2 regions of the Actinomadura luteofluorescens genome follow, and region 2 is predicted to be linked to the other one. Evidence: riboswitches for the same ligand, from Rfam matches in the RefSeq annotation. Region 2 holds a riboswitch; the other holds the start of a gene.
What was found. A riboswitch is a leader RNA that binds a small molecule or an ion and turns the genes downstream of it on or off. The one in region 2 is predicted to bind ZMP and ZTP.
Positions count from the first base shown of each region.

Region 1 (14,476 bases), 5.4 Mb from region 2:
CGCAGCGTGCGGGCTCCAGGCGGCGCCGGTCGCGCCCTCGATGCGCAGCCGCTCGTCGCGTTCGACGGCGGGCAGCGGGACCAGGTCGTCGTCGCTCCAGCCCCACGCGCGGGCCTCGTCGACCATGGCGGCGAGGCGGGCGCGCTGGGCGGCGTTCCGGGCCACGTGCAGGACGCCGCCCTTGACCAGGCCCGCGTCGATGCCCTCGGCGGCCGCGACCCGGACGACCTCGTCCACCGCCCGGAACATGGCGTGCTGCAGCGCGATCGCGGCGGGGCGGCCGTGCCGGGCGGCGTAGCGCTCCCGGGACCCCGCGATCTCCCCCAGCACCCAGCCGCCGTTGCGGCCGGACGCGCCGAACCCCGCGAACTCGCGCTCCAGCACGACGATCCGCAGGTCGGGGCGGGCGCGCTTGAGGTAGTAGGCGGTCCAGAGCCCGGTGTAGCCGGCGCCGACGACGCACACGTCGGCGGCGCAGGGGCCCGGCAGGCGGGGGCCGGGGGCGGGGCGCCCGGCCGCCCGGTACCAGTGGGAGACACCGCCGTTGGCGAAGCCGGGCGCCAGAGGCGCGCGGCCCGGGGAGGAGCTCATGCGCTCATCCTGCTGCATTCCGCAGCAAAATCAACAGGCGGCAACGGATTCTAGGGCACGACGTCGACTATTCGACGGGATCCGATCCAGCGGGAGCGTTCGGCGGCGTAGTACGCGGCGCCGTCGGGCCCGGCGGGCCCCTCCCGCCAGCGGCGCATCCCGAGCTGCAGCGCGATCTCCGACGACGCGGGGTTCGCCATGTCGATCTCGGCGGTGATCCGGTGCACGCCGACCACCCCGAACGCGTAGTCGAGGACGGCGCGGGACGCCTCGGCGGCCAGCCCCCGCCCCCAGTGGTCGGGCTCCAGGCTGTAGAGGATCTCGACGTCCACGCCGTGGCCGAGCGGCCCCTCGTGGTGGCTGAGCCCGGCCACACCGGCCAGCGGGCCGCCGGGCGCCGCCGCGCCGCCGCCCGGGGACGGGGAGACGGGGCGCAGCGCCCACAGTCCGTAGCCCTCGGTGGCGAAGTCCCGCTCGCTGGCCTCGATGATCTCGCTGACCTGCACGGGCGTGACCACCCGGTCGTCGAACAGGTGGCGCCGGACGAGGGGCCCCGTCCAGTGCGTCAGCAGGGCGCCGTGGTCGCGCATCGACACCGGGTGCAGCACGAGCCGCACCGTGCGCAGCACCTCACTCATACCCGTCCCCCGCGGCGGGCCACTCGGGCGCGGCCTCCCCGTCGGGGACGCCGACGCGGAACACGCGCAACTGCAGCGCGAGCGCCCGGTAGTAGCCGACCAGCGCGACCAGCTCGACGAGGGCGGTGCGGCCGAGCGTGGCCACCGCCTCGGTGTACACGGCGTCGGCGAGGTCGCCCTCGGCCACGAGCTGGCGCGCCGCCTCGTACACCACGCGCTCGCGGACGTCGGCGAGCATCGGCGCGCGGCCCTCGCGCAGCGCCTCCGTCTCCTCGTCGGCGAGCCCCTGCCGGCGCCCGATCCGCTCGTGGGCGTACCACTCGAAGTCGGAGCGCAGGTGCGCGGCCACGACGAGCGTCGCGATCTCCCGCTCGCGCTTGGTGAACCCGGTGCGGAAGCGCAGCGCGGCGCCGAGGTCCTGCAGCGCGAGCCCGACGGGAGGGCTGTAGAGCATCGCGTTGAACGGGCCCTGGAGGCGCCCGATGTCATCGGCCAGGGCGAAGGGAGGGTTGCGGTCGCCGGCGCGGGGCCCGCCCGTCACCGCCTCGTAGACGGCTCGCTGCTCTTCGCTGAGCGAACCGGGGAGGAGCAGCGGGAGCCTCGTCGGGGACGGGCCGCGCCGCGGTCGGTCGTTGACGCGCTCACCGGTCACGGGGTCGATCACTCACCGCACGCTAGGCGCTCGAAGCGGGCGGCTCAACCCCCGTCCGGAATGTGAAACCCCTGGCACACGATGACGTAGCGGCCGCGTAACACGCGTCGGCGAACCTTGTCGGCGACCGCACCGGACACGAACGGGGCACCCCGCCCCCGGAGGGAACGTCCCATGCCGCTGCTGCGCATCCGCACCGAGATCGAAGACCGGCCCGGCCGCCTCGCCTCCCTCACGGCCGCGCTGGCCCGGCGCGGCGCCAACATCCTCGGACTGTCGGTCCAGCTCGACGCCGACGGGGTGGTGGACGAGTTCATCGTCGACGTCCCGCGCGGCGGCCCGGACGCCCGCGCCCTCGCCGAGGCGCTGGGCGCGGCGGGCGGCACCCGGACCGCCGTGCTCCCCGCCCGCCCCCGCGACCTGGTGGACGAGCCGACCCGCGCCCTCGCCCTGGCCGCCAGGCTCCGGGCCGAGCCGGACGCGGTGCCCGAGATCCTCGGGGAGCTGCTGCGCGCCGACGATGCCCGGTGGGACGCCCCCGGCGGCGAGGAGCCCGACCCCCGCGACCTCCTCGTCCCGGTGCGCGGGCGCCCGGTCCGGCTCCGGCGCGCCGGGCTGCCCTTCACGGCGACGGAGGCGGCGCGGGCGGACGCGCTGGTGCGGGCCGCGCTCCCGGCGGTGCCGCGCCCGTCGGCGTCCCGGCGGATCGCGCTGCGCGACGGCACGCAGGTGGTCGTCCGGCCGGTCGAGCCGGGCGACGGGGACGCCGTGCGGGCGCTGCACGAGCGCTGCTCGCTGGACAGCCGCCGGATGCGCTACTTCAGCCCCAAGCCGTACCCGCCGCGCCGGTCGTTCGAGGGGTTCTGCGATCCCTCGCGGGGCCTGACGCTGGTCGCCGAGGGCCCGGACGGGTCGCTGCTGGCCCTGGCGCACCTGGTCCTCGTCCGCGATCCGGGCGCCGCGGAGGTCGCGTTCCTGGTCGAGGACGCCTGGCAGGGCCGAGGGCTCGGCCGCGGCCTCGCCGAGCTGCTGCTCGCGCTGGCCCGGGACCGCGGCCTGGTGGAGGTGCGCGCGACCGCCCTGAGCGAGAACGCCCGGATGCGGCGGCTGCTGACCTCGCTCGGCGGCCGGACGCGGCGCACCGACGACACCGCGATCGTGGAGATCAGGCTGCGGCTGGACGGCCGTCCCGCCGAGCCGGGGGCGCTGGCAGGATGGGCGGGTGAGCGGCGTATATGACGACCCCTGGGCCTACGAGCTGGCGTGCTCGTTCCGCGACGTGCCGGCCGAGGTGGACGTGCTGCTCGCGTGGTGCGCCGAGCAGGGCCTCGCCCCCGGCACGGTGCTGGAGCTGGCCGCCGGGCCCGCCGAGCACGCCCGCGAGTTCGCCCGCCGCGGGCGAGCGGCGACGGCCCTCGACCTGAACCCGCGCATGTGCGCCTACGCGGCCCGCGAGGCCGGACGCGCCGGCGTCGCCCTGGAGGTCGTCGAGGGCGACATGACGCGGTTCGCGCTGGGCCGCCGGTTCGACCTCGTCGCGACCATGCTGGACTCCACGTCCCACCTCATGACGCTGGACGCGTTCGTCGCGCACCTGCGGTGCGCCGCCGCGCACCTGTCCCCCGGCGGCCTCTACGTCATCGAGATGTCGCATCCGCGGGACCGGCTGGGCGACGATCCGAGCGTCAGCACCGGCTGGACGGTCGAGCGGGACGGCGTCCGCGCGAGCGTGCGCTGGGGCGAGCCGTCCGACCGGCTCGACCCGGTCACCCAGATCGCCGACGACCGCGTCACGATGACCATCACCGGTGAGGGCGGGGAGCCGCGCGTCGTCCGCGACGTCGTGCCCTACCGGTTCTGGACGGCCACCGAACTGGACGCCGCGGTCCGCCTCGCGGGCGGGCTGGAGGCGGTCGCGCAGTACGGCGACTTCGGGGCCGGCGAGGACGCGGTGTCCCTCGCCGACCCCGGGGCCTGGCGCATGATCACGCTGCTGCGCCCGTGCTGAGCGCCCGGCCGCCGAGCATCCGGGACGGGCCTCAGGGCTCGGAACGCCAGCCGGGCATCGGGTAGGAGGCGAGCAGGTCGCGGACCTCCCCGGCGACCCGGTCCAGGACCGCCTCGTCCTGCTTGGCGGCGGCCTGCACCACCTCGTCGATCCACGCCGCGAGCCGCGGCATGTGCTCCTCGCCGATCCCCCGGGTGGTGATCGCGGCGGTGCCGAGCCGCAGCCCGGACGGGTCGAACGGCTTGCGCGGGTCGAACGGGACGGCGTTGTAGTTCAGCTCGATGCCGGCGCGGTCGAGGGCCTGCGCGGCGGGCTTGCCCGCGACCCCCTTGGCGGTCAGGTCGATGAGGATGAGGTGGTTGTCGGTGCCGCCGGAGATCAGGTCGTAGCCGCGGTCCAGCAGCGCGGCGGCCAGCACCTTGGCGTTCGCGACGACCTGCCGCGCGTACCCGGCGAAGTCCGGCCCCGCCGCCTCCTTCAGCGCGACGGCGATCGCGGCCGTCGTGTGGTTGTGCGGCCCGCCCTGGAGGCCGGGGAAGACGGCCTTGTCGACCGCCTTCGCGTGCTCGGCCGTCGACAGGATCATCGCGCCGCGGGGGCCGCGCAGCGTCTTGTGCGTGGTGGTGGTGACGACGTCGGCGTGCCCCACCGGGGACGGGTGCGCGCCGCCGGCGACCAGGCCCGCGATGTGCGCGATGTCGGCGGCCAGGACGGCGCCGGTCTCCCGCGCGATCTCGGCGAAGGCCGGGAAGTCGATCGTCCGGGGGACCGCGGTGCCGCCGCACCAGATCAGCTTCGGCCGCTCCTTGAGGGCGAGGTCGCGGACCTGGTCCATGTCGACCCGGCCGGTGTCGGCGCGCACGTCGTAGCGGACGGGCCGGAACCACTTGCCGGTGGCCGACACCGACCAGCCGTGCGTCAGGTGGCCGCCCATCGGCAGCGACAGGCCCATGACCGGGTCGCCGGGCTCCAGGAAGGCCATGTAGACGGCGAGGTTGGCGGGCGAGCCGGAGTAGGGCTGGACGTTGGCGTGCTCGGCGCCGAACACGCCCTTCGCCCGCTCGATCGCGAGCAGCTCGATGGGGTCGACGTTCTGCTGGCCCTCGTAGTAGCGCCTGCCCGCGTAGCCCTCGGAGTACTTGTTGGTCAGGACCGTGCCGGCGGCCTCCAGCACCGCCTCCGAGACGTAGTTCTCCGAGGCGATCAACCGGATCTTCTCGTACTGGCGGCGGGCCTCGGCCTCCACCAGCGCGGCGATCTCGGGGTCCCGGCCCCGCAGATGGGGTACGGCCGGTTCGTGCATCATGAGCCTCCGCGCTGCTCGCGCCAGGGCTTCGGGCGCCCCGGCGAAGGGGACCCGTACACCCAGGCGCGCGGTGTGCGGACTACTTTCGCTCCCCGGTGGTCGTCTCCACCTTGACTGCGCCAGTCGCGTGGGCGCCATCATACCGGGCCGCACCGCGCCGTCGCGGCGCGGGCGCCGGGACCGAGACCAGGAAGAGCCCGCCCATCAGCAGCAGCGACCCCGCCGCGACCGGCGCCGACATCCGCTCGCCGAGGACGGCCACGGCCAGGCCGGTGGCGACGAGCGGCTCGGCGAGGCTGAGCGTCCCGGCGGTCGCGGCCGCCACCCGGCCGAGGCCGGTGACGAAGAACATGTAGGCGGCGGCGGTCGCGGCGATCCCCAGCCAGGCGACCAGGGCCGCCGAGCGCGGCGCGGCCAGGGCCGGCAGTTCTGGCAGCGTCCAGGGCAGCAGGGCCGCTCCCCCGGCCAGCAGCGTCACCGCCACCGCCCCGGCCATCCCGGCCCCGCTCGTCCCGGAGCCGAGGCCCGTCAGGACCTTGGCCGACACCGTGTAGACGCCGAAACACGTGCCGCCGACCAGGCTCAGCGCGATCCCGGCCGGATCGGCCTGGACGGCCTCGCCCGGCACCATCAGCAGCGCCACGCCGCCGACCGCGCAGGCCGTCCCGGCCCACCAGCGGCGGCCGAGCCGGGCGCCCAGGACGAGCCGCTCGCAGAGGCCGGTCGAGACGGGCGCGAGGCCGAACACGACGGCGGTCGCGACGGCCGCGCCCGTCCGGTCGACCGCGCTGAAGAACGAAGCCTGGAAGGTGCCGGTCGCGGCCGACGCCGCCACGAGCGGCGGCCAGGTCCGCCGGGTCAGCGCCAGGAACGCGCGGCGGTCCGCCATGAGCACGACGACGGCGAGGACGAGCCCGCCCGAGAGGATCCGGGCGCCGCCGACCGCGACCGGGCTCGCGGACGGCCCGGCCAGCACCTGCGCCGGCCCGACCGTCCCCCAGAGCACACCGGCGGCGAGCACCAGCAGCGCACCGGACGAGTTGTTCCATCGGTCCATGCCGCCGAAGCTAGGCGAACATACGGCTCATGACGGCCTGGGCCGTCATTTGTTCGCCCTGGTCAGTCAGTGCCGTCATTCCTTCGAAACAGGCAGGGAACTCCAGCCCGTCAGCTGTAGGGCGTTCGGCCTCCGGACCGGTGAGCCGACGGAAGTTCGGACTGCTCCACCGGCTGCACGTAGTCGTACACGACGATGGTGCGGACGTCCACGTACTCCTTGCGGCGCGCCAGCCGGTCGAGCACGAAGTCGCGGAGGTAGGCGGTGCTCGGCACGGCCACGTGGACGAGGAGGTCCTCGTTCCCGGTCACCACGAAGACCCCGATCGTCTCGGGCATCGAGGCCATGCTGTCGCGGGCGGACTCGATCGCCTCGCGCGACTGCGGCCGGATCCTGATCGAGATCAGCGCCTGCACGCCGCGGCCCAGCCGCTCCAGGTCGGCCGCCGCGTGGAACCCGGTGATGACGCCCCGCGAGCGCAGCGCCCGCGTCCGCTCCAGGGCCGTGGACGGCGCGATCCCGACCGCCTCCGCCAGTTCGCGGTTGGTCTGCCGCCCGTCCCGCTGCAGGCGCCGCAGGATCGCCTGGTCGACCGCGTCCATGTGGTTCCTCCCGAACTGCCCGGCGGACGCCGAACTCCCGCGCGGGAAGCGCGCCCGGACGTCCCGTTCCCCGAAGATTATTCGCCCCGGGCCGTGCCCGCCACCGAGCCCGCCATCATGCCCGGACCCCTGCCGGCCGTGCCCGCGGCGGCCAGGAGCGCGCAGGCGCCGACCCCGGTGAGGGCCCACGCCGCGCCCGCCGGGCCGAGGTCGAAGAGGCGGCCGATCACCAGGTCGCCCGCGAAGGAGAACATGCCGGCGCAGAACGCCAGGACGCCGTAGTACGACCCGAAGCGCTCCGGCGGGGCGCGCCGCGCGGTGCGCTGGAAGACCGACGGCTGCACGAGGCCGTTGGCGGCCCCGTTGAGGACGGCCGCGACCATCAGCGGGCCCTGCTGCGTTCCGTCCAGCGCCGCCAGGACGAAGAACCCCGCCGCGGCGCACAGCAGCCCCGCCCGCAGCACCCACGGCCGCTCGCCGCGGCACCGGACGGCGACGAACGGCTGGACCGCCGCCGCGACCATGGCCAGCAGCGAGAAGCACAGCGTCGCCACCGCGGGCCTGAAGCCGAGGAGGGGCACCGCCGTCATGATGTGGGTGGCGAGGAGCGTCGTGGGCGCGGTCAGCAGCGCGAAGTACAGGAACACCCGGTCGCCGAGGACCGCGCGCACGCCCGCGAGGACGTCGCGCGGGCGCGCGGGCGCCTTCTTCTCGCCGGACCGGGGCACGAACAGGAACAGGAAGCCGGCGACCACCCACAGAGCCGCGGCCGTCCCCGTCAGGAGCGCGAACCCGGACCCCGTGCCCAGTAGGAGAAGCCCCATCGGCGGGCCCGCGACCGTCGCCAGGTGCTGGGCGGCGACGTAGGCGGCGAATCCCCCGGACCTGGCGGCGGGGCCGACGGACGCCAGCAGGCTGTGGCCCGCGGGATTGTAGAGCGCGCCGCCGACCGCGAGGGCGACGGCGGCGCCGAGCAGCGCCCCCACGCTCCCGGCGGACCCGAGCATGACGAACCCCACCGCGCGGACGGCGCAGGAGATCACGCCGGTCCGCCGCGCGCCGAGCAGGTCGGTGACCGCCCCCACCGGCAGGAGCAGCGCGAACTGCAGGCCCACCCGCACGCCGAGGACCAGCCCGACCGTGCCGGCCAGCAGCCCGAGGTCGTGCCGGAGGTGGGCGACGAGGTGCGCCATCACCGCGAAGAAGCCGAGGCTGGCGGCGAGCTGGATCGCCACCACCGGCACGATCACCCGGCGGCCGGACGGGTCCGCGGGAGGCGCGGGCGGCGAGACGGCGGGCGCGCGAACGGAGACGGTCACAGCCCTGCCCGGGACAGGCCGGAGACGACCAGCGCCGTGGCCTCCGCGATCAGGACGTTCTTGGGCGGGGTGTCGTATCCCGGGCGGTCGGTCATGACGGCGACCATGAGCGGAGCCCCGCGGGGAGGCCACACGACGGCGATGTCGTTGGCCCTGCCGTAGTCGCCGGTCCCCGTCTTGCTCGCCGTCCTCCACCCCCGGGGAAGCCCCGCCCTGATGCGTTCGGCTCCGACGGCGGTGGCGCCGCGTTCGAGCCAGCCGCGGACCAGGGCGCGCTTGCCGGGCTCCAGCGCGTCGCCGAGAACGATCGCGCGGTAGTCGGCGGCGATCGCCCGGGGGGTGGTGGTGTCCCGCGGGTCGCCCGGGCGGACCCGGTTCAGCTCGGGCTCGTAGTCGTCCAGGCGGCTGACGGTGTCGCCGAGCCCCCGCAGGTAGGCGGTCAGCCGCGCCGGGCCGCCGACGTCGCGCACCAGCAGGTTGCCCGCCGTGCCGTCGCTGTGGCGGATGGCGGCGTCGCACAGCTCCCGGATGGTCATCCCGGTGGCGATCCTGTCCTTGGTGATCGGGGAGATGGAGTTCACGTCGGCCCGGGTGAAGGTGACGCGGTCGTCGAGGTGGCCGAGCGGACCGCCGTGCAGCACCGCGGCCGCGGCGAGCGCCTTGAAGGTGGAGCAGAAAGCGAAGCGCTCGTCGGCGCGGTAGGCAACCTCGGCTCCGGTCCGGGTCGCCAGCGCGTACACGCCGAGCCGGGCCCCGTGCCTGCGTTCGAGCGCCGCGAACCGCGACACGTCCGGCGACGCGGCCGAGGGCCGGGCGGACGGCGACGCCGCGGGGGACGGGCGCTCCTTATCGCCGCATCCCGCCAGCGGCAGGAGGGCCGCGGCGGCCAGCAGTGCCCGCCGGGAGGAGCCGGACTGCTCAGACGGCATGCGCGAAGAACCTGCTTTCCCGGGGCGGAGGGACGGACCCCGCCCAGCAGACCAGAGCCGCACTCGTGACGTCCAATATGGATATCGTGCGCGCCGCCATACCCATGTGCATATCGGAGCAGTTCAGACGGGCCGCCGAGGCATCTGCGGCGGCCGGCGGCTCCGAGAAATGCGTGTGGCCCGCCCCCTGGTCGGGGACGGGCCACACGGTGAGGCTTCGGCGGGCGTCAGCGGGCCGCGGCCTCCATGGCCTGCTTGACGGCGGCGCGCTTCTGCCGGAGCTTGGCGAGCGCCTCCTCCAGGATGGCCTCGCCGTCCTCGTCGCTGCGCCGCTCCTTCACGTACGCGAGGTGGGTCTTGTAGGGCTCCGTCTTCGGCGGGGCCGGGGGGTTCTCGGAGTCCTGGCCGGCGGGGAACCCGCAGCGCGGGCAGTCCCACGTCTCGGGGACCGCGACGTCCGTCGCGAAGCTGGGGCGGGTCTCGTGCCGGTTGGCGCAGTAGAAGGTCACCCAGACGCGGGGGGCGGCGTCGCCGCGCTCCGCCTCTCCCATCGGACCGGCCCCGACACGGCTGCCCCGGATCGCGTTGCCACTACCCACGGAATACTCCTCGCTTGGTGTGCCGCCGCCGCCCGTGACCTTCGAGGACGGCGCGGCGCTCGCATGTGTTGGACGGGACGGCTCAGCCGACGCCCTTGTGCTTGAACAGCAGCCCGAGCACGACGATCGAGGCGAACCAGACCACCCCGACGCCGATGGTCAGCCGGTCGAGGTTGCGCTCGACCACCGACGACCCTCCGAGGGACGAAGAGACGCCGCCGCCGAACATGTCGGACAGGCCGCCGCCCTTGCCCTTGTGCATCAGGACGAGGACCACCATCAGCAGGCTCGTGACGATGAGCACGATGGACGTTGCGATGATCACGTTTCTTCAGCGCCTTGTCTGTAGTTCAGGACGGAGGTCGAGCCGGACCGGGCGTTTACCCGTCAGCTACGAAGGGTACGACGAAGTCTTCGCTGGTTCGGCAAGAACCCCCGGTTCACGCGGAATTGATCAGATGTGATCAGACCGGCAGATCCCGGTACCGGCAGATTTTGACGAACTCGCCCGGGTCCAGGCTGGCACCTCCGACCAAGGCGCCGTCCACGTCGGCCTTCGCCATGATCCCGGCGACGTTGCCGCCCTTCACCGAACCGCCGTACAGGATACGCGTCTCGTCGGCCGTTCCGCCGTCGTACAGCTCGGCGAGCCGCGTGCGGATGGCCGAGCAGACCTCCTGCGCGTCCTCCGGGGTGGCGACCTCGCCGGTGCCGATCGCCCAGACCGGCTCGTAGGCGATCACGGTGCGCCGCACCTGTTCGGCGGAGATCTTCTCCAGCCCGCCGTCGACCTGCGCGAGCACGTGCGGGACGTGCCCGCCGGCCTTGCGGACCTCCAGCCCCTCGCCGACGCACAGGATCGGGGTGAGGTCGGCGGCGAGCGCGGCCTTGGCCTTGGCGTTGACGACCGCGTCGTCCTCAGCGTGGTACTGGCGCCGCTCGGAGTGCCCGACGACGGCGTAGGTGCACCCGAGCTTGGCCAGCATCGCGGCGGAGATCTCGCCCGTGTAGGCGCCGGACGCGTGCTGGGACACGTCCTGCGCGCCGTACTGGAGGCCGTACTTGTCGGCCTCGATCAGGGTCTGCACCGAGCGGAGCGCGGTGAACGGCGGGATCACCGCGACGTCGACGGCCGCGTAGTCGGCGTCCTTGAGGGCGAACGCCATCTTCTGGACGAGCGCGATCGCCTCGAGGTGGTTGTTGTTCATCTTCCAGTTGCCGGCCATGAGCGGCTTGCGGCCGCTCGGGGCGCCGGAAGAGGTCGCGCGGGCCATCGGTCAGTCCTCCAGTGCTTGCAGGCCGGGCAGCGTCTTGCCCTCGAGGTATTCGAGGCTCGCGCCGCCGCCGGTCGAGATGTGGGAGAAGGCCGCCTCGTCGAAGCCGAGCAGCCGGACGGCCGCGGCCGAGTCGCCGCCGCCGACCACGGTGAACGCGCCGGAGTCGATGAGGCCCTGGGCGACGGCACGGGTGCCGTGCGAGTAGGGCTCCATCTCGAACACGCCCATGGGGCCGTTCCAGAAGACCGTTCTGGCGTCGGCGAGGCGCGAGGCGAACAGCTTGCCGGACTCGGGCCCGATGTCCAGGCCCAGGCGGTCGGCCGGAATCGCGTCGGCGGCGACCACGTCGTGGTCGGCGTCCGCGGCGAAGGCGGTGGCCGCGACGATGTCGACCGGCAGCACGAACTCGACGCCGGTCTCCTCGGCGCGTCGCAGGTACTCGCGGACGGTGCCGAGCTGGTCCTCCTCCAGCAGGCTCTTACCGACCTCGTGCCCCTGCGCCTTGAGGAAGGTGAACACCATGCCGCCGCCGATGAGGATGCGGTCGGCCTTGCCGAGCAGGTTGTCGATGACCCCGAGCTTGTCGGACACCTTGGACCCGCCGAGCGCGACCGCGTAGGGGCGCTCGACGTCCTCGGTGAGCTTCCTGAGCACCTCGACCTCGGCGGCGATCAGCCCGCCCGCGGCGTGCGGCAGCCGCTTCGGCACGTCGTAGACCGACGCGTGCCTGCGGTGCACGGCGCCGAACCCGTCGCCGACGTAGACCTCGGCGAGGGCGGCCAGCCGGTCGGCGAAGGCGCCGCGCTCGGCGTCGTCCTTGCTGGTCTCGCCCGGCTCGAAGCGCAGGTTCTCCAGCAGCGCGACGCCGCCGTCGGCGAGGCCGCCGGCCGCGGCGCGGGCGGAGTCGTCCACGACGTCGGTCGCGAACGCCACCGGCGCGCCCAGCAGCTCGCCCAGGCGGGCGGCGACCGGCGCGAGGGAGAGCTCGGGCTTGACCTGCCCCTTGGGACGGCCGAGGTGGGCGCAGACGATGACCTTGGCGCCGCGGGCCCGCAGCGCCTCGATGGTCGGCAGGCTGGCCCGGATCCGCCCGTCGTCGGTGATCCGCCCCTCCTGCAGCGGGACGTTGAGGTCGGCGCGCAGCAGGACGCGCCGTCCGGCGACGTCGAGATCGTCAATGGTGCGCATCGGGATGCGGTGTCCTTCCGTACACGGCCCCGCCGTGGCCGCGCGTCGCGCGGCCACGGCGGTGACGGGCTTCGGTTACAGCTGCGAGCCGACGAGCTTGACGAGGTCGACGAGGCGGTTGGAGTAGCCCCACTCGTTGTCGTACCAGCCGACGACCTTCACCTGGTCGCCGATGACCTTGGTCAGCCCGGAGTCGAAGATGCAGGACGACGGGTCGGTGACGATGTCGCTGGAGACGATCGGGTCCTCGGTGTAGGTGAGGTAGCCCTTCAGCGGGCCGTCGGCGGCGGCCCGGAACGCCTCGTTGACCTCCTCGACCGTCACGTCGCGGGACAGTTCGACGGTGAGGTCGGTGGCCGACCCGGTCGGCACCGGGACGCGCAGGGCGTAGCCGTCCAGCTTGCCCTTCAGCTCGGGCAGCACCAGGCCGATCGCCTTGGCGGCGCCGGTGGAGGTGGGGACCACGTTCAGCGCGGCGGCGCGGGCGCGGCGCAGGTCCTTGTGCGGCGCGTCCTGGAGGTTCTGGTCCTGCGTGTAGGCGTGGATCGTCGTCATCAGGCCCTTCTCGATGACGAAGTTGTCGTGCAGCACCTTGGCCAGCGGGGCCAGGCAGTTGGTGGTGCAGGACGCGTTGGAGATCACCGTGTGGTTCGCCGGGTCGTACTTGTCCTCGTTGACCCCGAGGACGACCGTGAGGTCCTCGTTCTTGGCCGGCGCGGAGATGATGACCTTCTTGGCTCCGTTGTCGGCGTGCACCCGGGCCTTGGTGGCGTCGGTGAAGAAGCCGGTCGACTCCACGACGACGTCGGCGCCGACCTCGCTCCACTTGAGGTTCGCGGGGTCGCGCTCCTCGAAGGCCTTGATGGACGTGCCGCCCACGACGATCTCGTCGGCGGTGGCGTGGACGTCCTCGGGGAAGCGGCCGAGGATGCTGTCGTACTTGAGCAACTGGGCGAGCGTCGCGTTGTCCGTCAGGTCGTTGACGGCCACGACCTCGATGTCGGCCCCGGACGCCTTCACCGCGCGGTAGAAGTTGCGGCCGATCCGGCCGAACCCGTTGATGCCTACTCGGATGGTCACGGAACCGCTCTCCTCGTACGTCGTATCGCCCGGTGCCAGCCGGGCTCTTACCTACGGTCGATCCGGGGTTCTCCCCCACCTCAGACCCTATCCAATGACCCACGAGTAGCCGGACACCGGTTTCGTGGGATTCACGGGTGAGGCCGCCTTCCCCCACCTGGGGGAGCCGCCTCGCCCGCCCCCTTTCACGACATAGCACGATCATCACTACACTGCCGGGCCATGTGGCGCGGGTGGTCTGTTCTGTTGGCGGGGCTGGTGGGAGCCGTGCTGCTCGGCGGTCCGGCCGCGGCCGCACCCGTTTTGGAGCGCGCCAAACCGGCGAGCCGCGCGGACGCCATCGCCGCCGCGCTCCGCCGCGACCCCGTGTACGTCACCGACCACGCGCCCCGGGCCCTGCCGCCTGACGCCGCCGCGCGGATCCGCGCCTCCGTCGCCCGCCTAAGGGTCCCCGTGTACGTGGCGGTGACGCCGACTTCGGGCCTCGGGCCGCAGAACCCCTCCGAGTCCTTCGCTTCGCTGCTGCGCGACCGGCTGCGCGAGGACGGCGTCTACATCGTGGTCCCCCCGTCCGGAGGCGGCGGCGAGATCCGCCAGTTCGGCGACGTCCGCGGCCTCCCGCTGGACGACGCCTGGTCGGCCGCGGAGTCCGAGACCCCCTACGACGCGGGCGCACCGGAGGTGATCGCGCTGTTCGTGGACATCGCCCTGTCGGGGCACGCCCGGGAGCGCCGCGACCATCCCCGCCCGAGGCCGAAGTCGAAGGTCCGCGAGGCCCTGGACGCCGACGACGCGGCCGACCGGAGGGCGTCCCGCATCGAATGGGGCCTGTTCGCCCTCGGCACCACGCTCAGCGGGGGCTCGATCCTCGGCCTGCTGGTCGGGCGCCGCGTCCTGCTGGCGAGGCGGGCGCGCCGGCCGAGGAGACCACCAGCGAAGAAGAACACCAGGAAGGCGCGCAGATGAGGCGGTTCCCGGTGGTGCTGCGGTTCCCGGTGGTGCTCGCCGCCCTCGTCCTCGCCGCGCTCGCGGCGATCCCCGGCGCCGCCGCGGCCGGCGAGCCCCCGCACGCCTACCACCGGCTCGACCGGGTGGGCGCCGCGCTGGCCAAGGATCCGCTGTTCGTCGACCCGGACGTCGCGCAGGCGCTCGGCGCGTCCGACCGCGCCCGCCTGCGCGCGGCCATCGCCGGGACGGCGAGGCGGCTCGGCACGCCGGCGTACGTCGTGG
Region 1 covers NZ_JACCBA010000001.1:245,848-260,323, forward strand. The annotation lists gene BJY14_RS01140 (NAD(P)/FAD-dependent oxidoreductase) at 1-591, opposite strand, end outside; gene BJY14_RS01145 (GNAT family N-acetyltransferase) at 642-1,229, opposite strand; gene BJY14_RS01150 (carboxymuconolactone decarboxylase family protein) at 1,222-1,893, opposite strand; gene BJY14_RS01155 (GNAT family N-acetyltransferase) at 2,056-3,120, shown strand; gene BJY14_RS01160 (class I SAM-dependent methyltransferase) at 3,104-3,889, shown strand; gene glyA (serine hydroxymethyltransferase) at 3,921-5,192, opposite strand; ZMP/ZTP riboswitch at 5,246-5,332, opposite strand; partial or broken gene BJY14_RS47610 (DMT family transporter) at 5,389-6,252, opposite strand; gene BJY14_RS01175 (Lrp/AsnC family transcriptional regulator) at 6,363-6,854, opposite strand; gene BJY14_RS01180 (MFS transporter) at 6,932-8,173, opposite strand; gene bla (class A beta-lactamase) at 8,170-9,102, opposite strand; gene BJY14_RS01190 (RNA polymerase-binding protein RbpA) at 9,330-9,701, opposite strand; gene secG (preprotein translocase subunit SecG) at 9,784-10,026, opposite strand; gene tpiA (triose-phosphate isomerase) at 10,166-10,975, opposite strand; gene BJY14_RS01205 (phosphoglycerate kinase) at 10,979-12,166, opposite strand; gene gap (type I glyceraldehyde-3-phosphate dehydrogenase) at 12,242-13,246, opposite strand; gene BJY14_RS01215 (hypothetical protein) at 13,493-14,212, shown strand; gene BJY14_RS01220 (hypothetical protein) at 14,209-14,476, shown strand, end outside.
Region 1: linked by a shared signal. The riboswitch ahead of glyA (serine hydroxymethyltransferase) and the one ahead of BJY14_RS26270 (bifunctional methylenetetrahydrofolate dehydrogenase/methenyltetrahydrofolate cyclohydrolase) in region 2 are both predicted to bind ZMP and ZTP.

Region 2 (14,476 bases):
TCCCCGGCGAGCTTGCCGTCCACGCGGGACACCCCCACGTCCAGGACGGCGGCGCCGGGCTTGACCATGCCGGCGGTGATGAGGCCGGGGACCCCGGCCGCGGCCACGACGATGTCGGCCTTGCGGGTGTGCTCGGCGAGGTCGCGGGTGGCGGTGTGGCAGAGCGTGACGGTCGCGTTCTCGCTGCGGCGGGTCAGCAGCAGGCCGAGGGAGCGGCCGACGGTGATGCCGCGGCCGACGACGGTGACCTCGGCGCCCTTCAGCGGGACGTCGAACCGGCGCAGCAGCTCGACGATGCCCTTCGGCGTGCACGGCAGCGGGCCCGGCTGCATCAGGACGAGCCGGCCGAGGTTGGTCGGGTGCAGGCCGTCGGCGTCCTTGGCCGGGTCGATGCGCTCCAGCACGCGCTGCTCGTCCAGGCCCTTCGGGAGCGGCAGCTGGACGATGTAGCCGGTGCAGGCGGGGTCGGCGTTCAGCTCGGCGACGGCGCGCTCCACCTCGTCCTGCGAGGCGGTGGCGGGCAGGTCGCGGCGGATGCTCTCGATGCCGACCTCGGCGCAGTCGCGGTGCTTCATGTTCACGTACGAGTGGCTGCCGGGGTCGTCGCCGACCAGGACGGTGCCGAGCCCGACGGAGACGCCGCGCTCGCGGAGCGCCTCGACGCGGACCTTGAGGTTCGAGCGGATCTCGGCGGCCGTGGCCTTGCCGTCCAGAATCTGTGCCGTCATGCGTTCCTCCGGGTGATCTCGGCCGGGACCGGCCCCGGGCGCGGAGCCCGGCCTGAGGGGTCCCGGTCACCCAGGCGCGCGGTGTCCGGACTGTCGTTCGCTCCCCGGTGGTGATCCACCTTGACCGCGCCAGTCGCGTAGGCCCCCATGCTAACCGGCCGCCTGGATCCGAGGGCTCCGCGGCTTCGCGCGGAGGGCGGACGCGGGAGTGGCTTGCGAAAAAGGACGCCGAGTGGCTCTGCCGGATGCCGTCCCTGGCTCCTAGCGTGCTGCGCATGACCGACGAATGGTTCGAGCGGCCCGTCCTGACCGGGCGATACGTGCGGCTGGAGCCGCTTTCCGCCGAGCACGCGGCGGGCCTGTTCGAGGCGTCCAAGGACCCGGATCTGTGGACCTGGATGAGCCAGCGGCAGCCGCGGAACGCCGGGGACATGCGCGCGCAGGTCGACCAGGCGCTGGCGGCCTGCGAGCGCGGGCTGCGCCTGCCCTGGGTCCAGATCGACGCGGCGACCGGCGAGGTCGCCGGGACGACGTCCTACTACGAGATCTCCCCGTCCGACCGCGGCCTGTGCATCGGCCACACCTGGATCGGGTCGCGGTGGCAGCGGACGGGGCTCAACACCGAGGCGAAGCTGCTCCTCATGGGCCGCGCGTTCGGCGACCTGGGGGCGATCAGGGTCGGCTGGCACACGCACGTCCGCAACGAGCGGTCGCGCGCGGCGATCGAGCGGCTCGGGGCGGCGTTCGAGGGCGTCCACCGCAAGCACCGGATCCGCGCGGACGGCTCGATCCGCGACACCGCCGCCTACGCGATGACGGACGACGACTGGCCCGCCGCCGAACGCGCCCTGCGCGCGCGACTGCGCTGACCGGCCTTTCAGTCCTCGGAGCGCTGGCGCCAGCCGATGAGGCGGTCGGTGCCGTGCCAGCCGAGCTGGGCGGCGAGCATCGCGGCAAGGAAGGCGGCGATCAGCCCGATCACCTGCCGGGACTCCATCAGCAGCAAGTCGGCCTGGTAGACGACGCCGAGCATGAGGGACATCAGCAGATTCATCCCGCCTCCACCACGGAACGCCCGCGCCGAGGTCAAGGGAGGGTCAGGGGGCGCGGCAGCCACGAGGCTACCTGTGCGAAGGCCATGCGCGGTCCCGCGGCGGAAAACCGGACACGAAAGCATGGATCGCGGAGAGCGCGGGGGTGAGCGGGGCCGTCCCTCAGTGGATGATCGCGATGAAGATCAGGCAGCAGATGATGTTGACCATCCAGCTGTTGTTCGTCATCCACTCCCGCGCGCGGGGCATGGCGCGTTCGGCACGCCGGTGGAACAGCAGCAGGGCGAGCAGCGGCAGCGCCGCGACCAGCAGCGTCGCGCCGACGAAGACGGCCGCCGCCGCCACGCCCTCGTGGTGCTGCGCGAGGTTGGCGCCCACGGTGAGCATCACGAGGAGGTCGGAGGGCATCAGGATGATCAGCAGCAGCCCGGTCTTGAAGGCCCGGCCGGGTCCGGCGCTCATCAGCGACCCGAGCCATTTGGGCGGCTCGATCGTGGCCCGCTTCACGTAGTTGCGCAGGATGGCCAGCAGCAGCAGCGCGATCAGCACGTACTGGACGATCTTTCCCACCGAGCTGTCGTCGGAGGGCTTGCCGATGTCGACTCCGCTGCCCACCAGCGCGAAGATGCCCCGCGCGACGGCGACCCCCGCGCTCGCCGAGACGGCCACGCCCGCCAGGAACGCCAGCGAGGCCCGCACGGGCCGCGGCGTCGTCACCAGGATGATCGCGGACATGATCTGGGGCCCGGCCATCATCGTGATGGCCAGCGGGAGCACCTGGAGACTCATGGCCCCTCCCCGCCGTGCCTCCCGCAGCGCGGGAACCGCCCTCGTCAGGACTCACGGTAGAGGAGCAGCGGACGGAGGATTCCCTGGTCAACGCGTTCTTGACCGGGAACTGATCCTTTCCGTACACGGGCGCGCCGGCGGGGCGGACCCCGCCGGCGCGCCCGGCAGGACGGCGTGCCCGCGGCCTCCTAGTGGAAGAAGTGCCGGACGCCGGTGAAGTAGAGGGTGACGCCGGCCTTCTCCGCCGCGGCGATCACCTTGTCGTCGTTGACGGACCCGCCGGGCTCGACGATCGCGCGGACGCCCGCCTCGGCCAGCACCTCCAGGCCGTCCGGGAACGGGAAGAACGCGTCGGACGCGCCCACCGACGCCGCGGCGCGCTCCTGCCCGGCCCGCGCGACGGCGAGCTTGGCGGAGTCGACCCGGTTGACCTGGCCCATGCCGACGCCGACGGTGGCGCCGTCCGCGGCCAGCAGGATCGCGTTGGACTTCACCGAGCGGATCGCCCGCCACGCGAACGCCAGGTCGCGCAGGGTCGCCTCGTCCGCGGCGGTTCCGGTCTTCAGCTCCCAGGCGGACGGGTCGTCGCCGCCGGCGTCCACGCGGTCCACTTCCTGCAGCAGCACGCCGCCGTCGACGCGACGGTACTCGGCGCCGCCCGCCGGGGCGTCCGGGCAGACCAGCAGGCGGATGTTCTTGAAGCGGTCCTTCAGGACGGTCACGGCCTCGTCCTCGAAGGACGGGGCGACCAGCACCTCGGCGAAGCTCTCGGTGACCTGGCGGGCCAGGTCCGCGGTGACCGGCCGGTTCGCCGCGATCACGCCGCCGTACGCCGACACCGGGTCGCAGGCGTGCGCCTTGCGGTGCGCCTCGGCGATGTCGGCGCCGACCGCGATGCCGCACGGGTTGGCGTGCTTGATGATCGCGACGCACGGCTCGGTGAAGTCGTAGGCGGCGCGGCGCGCGGCGTCGGTGTCGACGTAGTTGTTGTAGGACATCTCCTTGCCGTAGAGCTGCTCGGCCCCGGCCAGGCCCTTCTCGCCCGGCGAGCGGTACAGGGCGGCCCGCTGGTGCGGGTTCTCGCCGTACCGCAGGGTGTTCGAGCGCTCCCACGTGGCACCGAGGAAGTCGGGCCACCGCGTCTCGGCGGCGGTCTCGTCGGGCGCGTAGTCGCCCGCGAACCAGGAGGCCACGGCCACGTCGTAGGACGCGGTGTGCGCGAACGCCCGCGCGGCCAGGCGGCGGCGCTCCTCCAGCGTGAACCCGCCGGCCCGCACGGCGTCCAGGACCGTCCCGTAGGCGGAGGGGTCCACCACGACGGAGACGCTCGCGTGGTTCTTCGCGGCGGCGCGGACCATCGTGGGGCCGCCGATGTCGATCTGCTCGACGCACTCGTCCGGCGCCGCGCCCGAGTCCACCGTGTCGGCGAACGGGTACAGGTTCGCGACGACGAGGTCGAACGGCTCGACGGCCAGGTCGTCGAGCTGCTGGAGGTGGTCCTCCTTGCGCCGGTCGGCGAGCAGGCCCGCGTGCACCTTCGGGTGCAGGGTCTTGACCCGTCCGTCCAGGCACTCGGGGAACCCGGTGAGCTTCTCCACCTTCATCACCGGGACCCCGGCGGCCGAGATCCGGCCCGCCGTCGACCCGGTCGAGACGATCTCCACTCCCGCCTCGTGCAGGCCGCGGGCCAGCTCCTCCAGTCCGGACTTGTCGTACACACTGATCAGCGCGCGCTCAATCGCCACCCGACTCACCGGCCGAGCTCCCCTCTTGATTCGGACGAACCCCTGTCAGACGAACCGCTGCCGGACGAACCCGTGGCGGAGCCCTCACCGCCGGGCGCGTCCGCGCCGGTCCGGCACTTCATCGAGACCCGCCTGCCGCTCGCGGTCCATCCGTCGCGGGCCAGCCGTCCGACGACGTCGACGAGGAGCCGGCGCTCCACCTGCTTGATCCGCTCGTGCAGGGAGTCCTCGTCGTCATGCCGGCCCACGGGGACGCTCTCCTGGGCGATGACGGGTCCGGTGTCCACGCCTTCGTCGACGAAGTGAACCGTACAGCCCGTGACCTTCACCCCGTACGCCAGGGCGTCCCGTACGGCGTGCGCGCCGGGGAATGACGGCAGCAGCGCGGGGTGGGTGTTGACCGTCCGGCCGCCGAAGCGCGCCAGGAACCGCGGGCCGAGGATCTTCATGAAGCCGGCGGACACCACGAGGTCGGGCTCGTACTCGGCGACCGTCCCGGCGAGCGCCGCGTCCCAGTCGTCCCGGGACGGGAAATCAGGTATGCAGAGGGTGAAAGTCGGCAATCCCGCCCGTTCGGCGCGCTCGGTTCCGCCGATATCGGGGCGGTCCGCCCCCACGGCCACCACTTTCGCACCGTAGGCTGGATCCGCGCACGCGTCGAGCAGCGCTTGTAGGTTGGTCCCCGCGCCGGAGACGAGGACGACGAGCCGGGCGGACACCATGACTCCCCGGTGGACGTTACTGGGACGACACGAAGCCTATCGGGCGGCCCCGGCGCCGCCTCACCCCAGACCGTACGAACACCCCGCATGGAGGAGAAGAACGTGAGCGACCAGCCGGACCGTCCGGCCCAGCCCGAAGACCGCCCGGACGCGCGGCCCGCGGGAGAGCCGCCCGCGGGGCCGCGCCAGGGCGGGCGGGGCACCGGCTGGCGGGCCCTGTGGCTCGGCGGCATCGCCCTGCTGACCGCGTTCTTCTTCTACCCGCTCGGCCTGGTGCTCGGCATCGCCGCGCTGGTCGTCGGCATCAGGGCCCGCCGGAGCGCGCGCCGCACGCACGACGCCGCCCCCGGCGCCGTCCCCGGCATGGTGCTCGGCTCGATCGGGCTCGTGTTCTCGCTGCTGTCGGTCTCCCTGACGGCGTTCCTGTGGACGGAGCTGAGCGGCTACCAGAGCTGCGTCAGCACGTCCAACACCACCACCGACAAGCAGGCGTGCCGCGCGAAGTACTACCCGAAGATCGAGAAGAAGCTCGACCTTCCCGCCGGCAGCATGGACAAGTACGGCGACCTGCTCTGACCTGCTCTGACCTGCTCTGACCCGCCCTGATCGCGGCTAGAGGTCCTGGTCAGGGTCGTCGCGCAGGACGTAGATGGCGCCGCCCCGGTTCTCGGTGCGTCCCGAGTCCTCGCGGGGCGGCGGGACGGGGCGCCGCTCCTCGGCGGGCTCGTGCCCGGCGGGCTCCTCGGGCTCCAGGTGGCCCTCGACGACGATCGTGCCGTCGCCCGGCGGCGGGGGCTCGTCCTCGACGGGCCCCGGCACCGGGTCCGCCCGGCGGCGGGGCCGCCGGGGCGCGAGGACGGGCTCGGCCTCCTCGAACTCCAGCGGATCCGGCGCGTGCGGGGCCTTCGGCGCCGGCTTGGGCGGGCCCTCCAGGCGCAGGTCGTAGTCCTCGGGGACGGGCGCCGACAGCGGCATGGCGGGCTCCGGAGCCGCCCGCACCTGCTTCTTCGGCTCGGCGGCCTTCTTCGCCGCCCTCTTCTTGGAAGGCGCCTTCGCGGCGGCGGCCTTCTTCGCCGCCCGCTTCCCGGAACCCGATCTCCTGGACGGGGCGCCCGCCGGACGCCGCAGCACCATCCAGTTCGCCACCCACGCCGCGATCGCCGCCGAGATCCCCACCTCGAGGGCGGCCAGCAGCCCCACCTGCCACGCCGACGGGCCCACGGTCGCCATCCGCCCGCCGCCGAGCGGCCCTCCGGCCAGCGCGCTCAGCAGCGCCGCGACGGCCCCGGTCAGGGCGCCCGACACGAAGCCCCACAGCGGCGCGCCCTCCGACACCGGGCTCGGCAGCGACCGGATCGTCAGGACGCCGCCCACCGCGCCCGCGACGAACGGCGCCGCCAGCGCCAGCAGCGAGACCGCGGGCGCCGGGCCCGGCTGGGGAAGGGCCGCGAGCGGCGGGAACGCGGGCACGGCGTCCAGGAACACCCCGGTCGGGGAGACGCTCGTCCCGGCGCCGACGGAGAAGCCGGGGCCGACCGCGTAGGCCATGCCCCAGATCGCCGCGTTCGGCAGGAACGCCAGCTCGACCAGCAGCAGGAGGACGCCGCCGACGGCTCCGGGGGCGAGCATGTCGTAGAGGTCGCCGGCGTCCGACAGGTGCGTGGCGAGGGACCCGCCGACGAGCAGCGCGCCCGAGGCGAGCAGCACGCTCAGCGACCCCGCCACGCCGATCACCAGGGAGCGCGGCCGCTCGGGCAGCAGCCGCAGCAGCGCGCCCAGCCCGGACCGGACGCGCCGCCCCCGGGCCTCCGCCACCACGATCGCCCGCGCCGCGCCGAGCCCGCCCGCGACGGCGGCGACGAGGAAGCACCCGACGAGCGCCTGCCACGCCGACGGCCGGACCTCCTTCGACGACGCCGCGAGCGCGAGCAGCCCGGCCAGCGCCGCGTACGGGACGGCCAGCGCGACGGCCACGTGCAGGACGGCGGTGCGCTGCCGGTGCGGCAGGCCCGCCACCCGGATCATCCACCCGCCGCCCCGGTACAGCAGGACCCCGGGCAGGACGAGCACGCCGAGCGGGAGGAGCCCGAACCGCCCCTGCCCGTAGGAGAAGCCCGCGTGGTGCGAGACCAGCCAGAAGTTCACGGCCGTCCGGAACACCCCGGCCATGCCGTGGCCGAGCGCGGTCTTCGGCGCGGCGATCCAGCCGATCAGCGTGATCGTGGTGAGCACCGCGAGCCCGATGCCGATGCACCACAGCGCCGCGACGAGCCCCGTGACGTACAGCGGCCTGGCGGGGGCGGCCGGCGGGCGTCCGCGCGCGGAGTCCGCGCCCGGCGGCGCGGCGGCCCGGCCCGCCTCGGCCGGCGGCGGCGCGGCCTTGGAGGGGGCGCCCTTGGAGGGGGCGCCCTTCGGCCCCGCACCCTTCGCCGGTGCGGCCTTCGACGGCTCCCGCTTCGCGCGCTGCCCGGGGGTCTTGTCGCTCACCGGTCCATGCTGGCACCGCGCCCGCCCCCGCAAGGCCCGCCCGCCCGGCGTGTCGCCTTTGTGATCACGCCCCGCGGCGGCGGCCGGGACGCGAAAGACGCCCGGACCGCGGGGCGGCTCGGGCGTCTTTCGGATGGTCCGGGGGGATCAGCGGTTCTGCATGATCTCCCGCATGAGGACGGCGGTCTCGCTCGGGGTCTTGCCGACCCGGACGCCGACCTTCTCCAGGGCCTCCTTCTTCGCCTGCGCGGTGCCGGCGGAGCCGGACACGATGGCGCCGGCGTGGCCCATGGTCTTGCCCTCGGGGGCGGTGAACCCGGCGACGTAGCCGACGACCGGCTTGGTCACGTGCTGCTCGATGTAGGCGGCGGCGCGCTCCTCGGCGTCGCCCCCGATCTCACCGATCATCACGATGGCGTCGGTCTCCGGGTCGTCCTGGAACGCCTGGAGCGCGTCGATGTGGGTGGTCCCGATGACGGGGTCGCCGCCGATGCCGACGCAGGTGGAGAAGCCGATATCGCGCAGCTCGTACATCATCTGGTAGGTCAGCGTGCCCGACTTGGACACCAGGCCGATGCGGCCGGGCGTGGTGATGTCGGCCGGGATGATGCCGGCGTTCGACTTGCCGGGGGACGCGATGCCGGGGCAGTTCGGCCCGATGATCCGCGTCTTGTTCCCCTTGGACTCCGCGTACGCCCAGAAGAAGGCGGTGTCGTGCACCGGGATGCCCTCGGTGATGACGACGCAGAGCGGGATCCCGGCGTCGATCGCCTCGACCACGGCGTCCTTGGTGAACTTCGGCGGGACGAACACGACGGAGACGTCGGCGCCGGTCTCCTGCATGGCCTCCTTGACGGTGCCGAACACCGGAAGGGTCGTGCCGTCGAAGTCGACCGTCTGCCCGGCCTTGCGGGCGTTCACGCCGCCGACGACCTGGGCGCCGGAGGCGAGCATCCGGCGGCCGTGCTTGGTGCCCTCGGAGCCCGTGATGCCCTGGACGATGATCTTGCTGTTCTCGGTGAGCCAGATGGCCATTGTCATGCACCTGCCGCTGCGAGTTCGGCGGCGCGCCTGGCCGCGTCGTCCATGGTGTCGACCTGCTGGACGCCGGGCAGCGCCGCGTCGTTGAGGATCCTGCGCCCGAGTTCGGCGTTGTTGCCGTCCAGCCGGACGACGAGCGGGCGGTTGACCGTCTCGCCGCGGTCGGCCAGGAGCTTGTAGGCCGACACGATGCCGTTGGCGACGGCGTCGCAGGCGGTGATGCCGCCGAAGACGTTGACGAAGACGGACTTGACGTCGGCGTCGGACAGGACGATCTCCAGCCCGTTCGCCATCACCTCGGCGGACGCGCCGCCGCCGATGTCGAGGAAGTTCGCGGGCTTCTGGCCGTTGAACTGCTCGCCCGCGTAGGCGACCACGTCGAGGGTGGACATGACGAGCCCGGCACCGTTGCCGATGATGCCGACGCTGCCGTCCAGCTTGACATAGTTGAGGTCCTTGGCCTTCGCCGCCGCCTCCAGGGGGTCGGCCGCGGCCTTGTCCTCGAGCCTCTCGTGGTCGTCCTGGCGGAACGAGGCGTTGTCGTCCAGGGAGACCTTGCCGTCGAGGGCCTTCACCTGGCCGTCGGCGGTGAGGATCATCGGGTTCACCTCGACGAGGGAGGCGTCCTCGTCGGTGAACACGGCCCACAGCCGCTCGATCAGCTCGGCGGCGCCGTCGAGGGCCTCCTGCGGGAGGCGGCCCTTCTCGGCGATCTCGCGGGCCCGGGCGCGGTCGACGCCCTCCAGCGGCGAGACCGGCACCATCGCCAGCCGGTCGTGCGGCACCTCCTCGATCTCCACGCCGCCCTCGACGGAGCAGATGGACAGGAAGGTCCGGTTGGCGCGGTCGAGCAGGAAGGAGAAGTAGTACTCCTGCGCGATCGCGCTGCCCTCCTCGACCAGGACCTTGTGGACCGTGTGGCCCTTGATGTCCATGCCGAGGATCCGGCCGGCGAGCTGCTCGGCCTCGTCGGCGGAGTCGGCCAGCTTCACGCCGCCGGCCTTGCCGCGGCCCCCGGTCTTCACCTGGGCCTTGACCACGACCTTCGAGCTCCCCGCGGCGAACAGCTCCGCCGCGATGTCTCGGGCTTCCTGGGGAGTATGGGCGACCTTGCCGGTCGGCACCGGTACCCCGTACTCGGCGAAGAGTTCCTTCGCCTGATGTTCGAACAGGTCCACGAGGGCGTCCTTTTACGGATCGACTGCCAAATGTGACCACACGAGTGGGGGTTACACGGGTGTCCGTGCGGCCGGCACTCGGCGGTCCGCTCCGTCGATGCAGCCTAGTCAACCCATCCACATGGTGAGGCCGCCGGGTCCGTATGTCACGCGGACTTCGCTTGAACGGGAGCGCGCCGGGCGGTAGGTGTGCTCATCCTCAAGGGAGGGCACGAGTGGCTCGTGAGGAGGATGAACCGATTGACATAGTTTGATGTACTAATTCGGCGAGACGGCCAGGCGGACAGGGGGCGAACGCATGGCGATGGCTGAGAGACGCGACACATCCGTCGCGGCACCCGTCACCGTCGCGCCCGTCATATCCGTCCCGCCGCCCGCGGGCGGGCCCACCGCCCCGCGCCGCCGCGCCGCGCCGCGCGGCCGGTCGGGAGCCCGCAAGGTGCGGCGCACCGCCGGCCTGCTCATCGTGGCGGCGCTCGTCGCGACCGGCGGCGCCACCGTCCCCGAGCCGCCCGCGCCCGGCTGGGCGAGCCCCGGGCTCGTCGGCGGCGGCGGGTGGCCGTTCGCGGGCGTCCCGCTGGCCCCCGACCAGGCCGAAGGGGCCTCCTACCTGCCGGGCAGCTCGGTCGTCAGGCTCCCGGACGGGCAGGTCCGGCTCGTTCCGTCCGGCGGGGAGACGCCGATCACCGTGGACGCCTCCGACCCGCGGGTGGAGCGGGCGGTCCGGTCCGACAGCGCGTGGCTGGCGCAGGGCACCGTCCCGGGTGCCGCGACGGACGGCGCCTACCGCGACATGGCGACGCGCGCCCTGCTCGACCTCCGGCTCCTCACCCGCCCGAACGGCGCGTCCCTCGCGTCCTGGTACTCGAAGTGGCGGTACTGCTGGCCCCGCGACTCCGCGTTCGCCGTGGCCGCGTTCACCGTGACCGGGCATCCGGCCGAGGCGCGCCGCATCCTGTACTTCCTCGCCCGGGCGCAGCACGACGACGGCATGTGGGCCGCGCGGTACAACGCCGACGGGACGGCCGTCGCCGACGGCCGGGCCCCCGCAGCTGGACTCGCTCGGATGGGTGCTGTGGTCGACGTGGTTCTACGCCGTCAGGGCCGCGGGCCAGGACGAGCTGCCCACGCTGTGGCCGATGGTGCGGCGCGCCGCCGACCATCTGGCGCGCTCCCTGGACGCCGAGGGGCTGCCGCCCGCCTCGTCCGACTACTGGGAACGCGACCACCGGCGCGAGCAGGACCCGCGGCGCCCGACGCTCGGCGTGGTCGGCCCCGCGCTGGCGGGGCTGCGCGCGGCGGCCGACCTCGCGCGGATGCGCGGCGAAGACGCGAAGGCGGCGCAGTGGCGGCACGGGGCGCAGCGGGTCTCGGACGCGCTGGCCAGGCAGTTCGCCCCCTACGGCTACCCGCGCTCCCCCATCCCCGGCGGGCTGATGGACACCTCGGTGACGTTCCTCGCCCCGCCGTTCGGGCCGGCCGATCCGGGGGTGACCGCCGCGATCGCGGACGCCGCGCGCAAGCAGGCGCTGCCGAACGGCGGCGTCCTGCCGGGCGAGCGCTGGTCGGGCGATCCCGACGTCGCCTGGACGCCGGAGACCGCGCTGTTCGGGCTGAACGCGGCCGCGTCGGGCCGCGAGGACGAGGCGCTGGACCGGCTCGACTGGCTCTCCGCGCACCGCACATCGCTGGGCGTCCTGCCGGAGAAGGTCGGCGTCACGGGCAGGCCCGCGGGCCCGGCGCCCCTGGGCTGGACGGCGTCGCTGGTCCTGCTGAGCCTCTCCGCGCTGGACCGGCCGCTCCCCGTCCCGTGACGGGGATCAGCCGAACTGCTCGTAACCGAGCTTCAGCACGAGGGCGCTGACGACACAGAGCAGGACGACCCGAACGAAACCGGCACCGCGGCTGATCGCCATGTGGGCGCCGAGCTGCGCGCCGACGATGTTGCAGACCGCCATCGCCAGCCCGATGGCCCACAGCACGTGCCCCTGCGCCGCGAACACGGCGAGCGCGCCCAGGTTGGTGCCCGTGTTGATGATCTTCGAGGTGGCGGAGGCGTCGACGAAGTCCATGCCGAGCAGCGTGGTGAACGCGATCACCAGGAACGTCCCGGTGCCCGGCCCGACCAGCCCGTCGTAGAACGCGATCGCGACGCCGGGGACGAGGACGGCGGCGGCGACCCGGCGGCGCGTCCGCAGCACCGGCCGCGGGGTCCGGCCGAGGTCGGGCCTGAGCACCACGATCGCGGCCACCGCCAGCAGCACGACCATGATGACGGGCTTCAGCACGTCCGAGGAGATCGCCGCCGCGCAGAGGGCGCCGCCGGCGGCGCAGCACACCGCGAGCAGGCCCGCCGGGAGGGCCACCCGCACGTCCGGCTTGGCCTTGCGCGCGTAGGCGACGGCGGCGGACGTGGTGCCCGCGATCGAGCCCAGCTTGTTGGTGGCGAGCGCGGTCGCGACCGGCTGCCCCGGGTTGAGCAGCAGCAGCGCGGGCAGCTGGATCAGCCCGCCGCCTCCCACCACGGCGTCGACCCATCCCGCCGCGACGGCGGCGGCCAGCAGCAGGACGACCTGCTCGGCGTGCACGGGGGCTCCCGGGAGGTAAGGAGTGAAAGTCAGATCACCAATTACCCTAGCGGGCCGTCCCGACCGACCGGCCGCCGCCTCCGGCCAGGCCCCGCTCCCTCAGGCGGCCCGCCACTCGTCGGCGAGGATCGCCCATACCTGGACGTCCCGCCGCTCGCCGTCGAGCACGAACGCCTGCCGCAGGACGCCCTCGCACGTCATCCCGAGCCGTTCGGCCACGGCCGCGCTCGCGGTGTTGCGCGGGTCGCACAGCCACTCCACCCGGCGCATCCCCCTGGCGCCGACCGCCCAGTCGATCATGATGCGGACGGCCGCGGTGACCAGCCCGCGCCCCCGGGCCTCGGCCGCGAGCCAGACGCCCGCCTCGCAGACGCCCTGCGCGGCGTCGAACGTCCGGAAGACCGTGCCGCCCTGGAGGACGCCGTCCACCCAGATGCCGTAGAGGCGCCCCTCGTCCCTGGCCTGCCTGTGGGCGTAGGCCTGGAGCAGCTCGCGGGCCGTCTTCTCGTCCACCACGGTCCGGGCCCAGGGGATGTACCGGTCGATGTCCGCCCGGACCTGGTCGGCGTGCTCGGCGAACTCGGCCGCCTGCCAGGGCTCCAACGGGCGCAGCTCAGCGCCCTCGGCGAGCGTGCGAGCGAACATGGGGGCCTCCCGGGAGGGTACGTACCGAACGTTTGTTATGTACTCTACGGGAATGCCCGCCCGAGGTGATCACGACGCCCGCCGCCGGGACGTGTCCGAGGCCGTCTGGCGCGTCCTGGCCGGCCGCGGTTTCGGCGGCCTGACCCTGCGCGCGGTCGCGGCGGAGATGGACGCGTCCACCGGACTGCTCACGCACTACTTCCCGAACAAGCGGGCCCTCGTCGCGTACGCCCTCGACCTCGCCGAGGAGCGCACCGCGAACCGCCCGCTCCGCGAGGCACCGCCAGGCCTGGCGTCCCTGCGCGCGGCGCTCCTGGACGTCCTGCCGCTGACCCCCGCCGCGTCCGGCATGAACCGCATCTGGGTGAGCTCGTGGGACGTCGCGCTCGCCGACCCCGAACTCGGAGAGCGCCAGCGGCGCCGCTACGAGAACTGGCGCGCGCGGCTCCGGCCGCACGCCGCGGCCGCCGTCGAACGCGGCGAACTGCCCGCCGGGACCGGCGTGGACGGCACCGTCGCGGCCGCCGCCGCGTTCGCGCACGGCCTCGTCGTGCACGCCCTGTTCGACCCGGACGCCTACCCGCCCGCCCGCCAGACCGCGCTCCTGGAGGCCTTCCTGGCCGCCCTGACCACGGCTTCCCCCCTCCCCCCGGCGCCCGGCGACGAGGAATAATGCCCCGATGACCAAGCCGCGAACGCTGCGCTGCCCCCGCCACCTCGGCATGATCCTGGCCGGGGTCGCCATCGCCGCCCTCTTCGGCGTCGTGGCGGTCGACAAGGCCCGCGACGGCGCGGGCGCCCCGGCGCTCGCCGCCGGGATCGCGTGCTTCGCCCTCGCGCTCGGAGTCGTCCCCCAGCTGCGGACGCGCATGATCCTGGACGCGGAGGGCCTCACCCTCGTCTCGGGGTACGGCCGCCGCCGGTTCGCGTGGACGGAGATCCTCGAGATCAGCGCGGACGCCCACCACTCCTACTGGCTGCTCCAGGTGCGCTCCGAGGAGCGCGAGCGCCAGGCCGCGTTCTTCCCCGTCAGGCTGGCGTCGATGCCGGTGGACCAGGGCACCCGCTTCAGCGAGCCGTCCGGCGACACCCCCTACGGCCTCTACCGGCTGCACGCCGGGCTCTGGGAGGAATGGCGACGCAACACCGAGCCCGGCGCAGCTGAGCCATCCTGGTCCCATGACGATCAGGACGCGCGCCCTCGGTGACGACTTCGCCGCCCCCATCGACGACCGCTACTTCGAGGACTACACCGCCGGCACGAGCTACGAGTACGGCCACGTCACGGTGGATGAGGCGGAGATCATCGAGTTCGCCCGCCGCTTCGACCCGCAGCCCATCCACGTGGACCCGGACTTCGCCGCGTCCGGCCCGTTCAAGGGCATCATCGCCAGCGGCTGGCACACCGGCTCGATCATGATGCGGCTGTTCGCCGACCACTTCCTGTCCCGGGTCGCCAGCCTCGCCTCCCCCGGCGTGGACGAGCTGCGCTGGCCCGCCC
Region 2 covers NZ_JACCBA010000001.1:5,614,521-5,628,996, reverse strand. The annotation lists gene BJY14_RS26270 (bifunctional methylenetetrahydrofolate dehydrogenase/methenyltetrahydrofolate cyclohydrolase) at 1-728, opposite strand, end outside; ZMP/ZTP riboswitch at 790-875, opposite strand; gene BJY14_RS26265 (GNAT family N-acetyltransferase) at 1,004-1,597, shown strand; gene BJY14_RS26260 (hypothetical protein) at 1,606-1,782, opposite strand; gene BJY14_RS26255 (GAP family protein) at 1,943-2,569, opposite strand; gene purH (bifunctional phosphoribosylaminoimidazolecarboxamide formyltransferase/IMP cyclohydrolase) at 2,758-4,323, opposite strand; gene purN (phosphoribosylglycinamide formyltransferase) at 4,320-5,036, opposite strand; gene BJY14_RS26240 (DUF4190 domain-containing protein) at 5,139-5,612, shown strand; gene BJY14_RS26235 (cell division protein PerM) at 5,649-7,523, opposite strand; gene sucD (succinate--CoA ligase subunit alpha) at 7,671-8,558, opposite strand; gene sucC (ADP-forming succinate--CoA ligase subunit beta) at 8,561-9,742, opposite strand; gene BJY14_RS45640 (hypothetical protein) at 10,349-10,498, opposite strand; gene BJY14_RS45635 (hypothetical protein) at 10,526-10,696, opposite strand; gene BJY14_RS45630 (glycoside hydrolase family 15 protein) at 10,813-11,556, shown strand; gene BJY14_RS26215 (sulfite exporter TauE/SafE family protein) at 11,563-12,330, opposite strand; gene BJY14_RS26210 (GNAT family N-acetyltransferase) at 12,430-12,975, opposite strand; gene BJY14_RS26205 (TetR/AcrR family transcriptional regulator) at 13,028-13,648, shown strand; gene BJY14_RS26200 (PH domain-containing protein) at 13,656-14,183, shown strand; gene BJY14_RS26195 (MaoC family dehydratase) at 14,155-14,476, shown strand, end outside.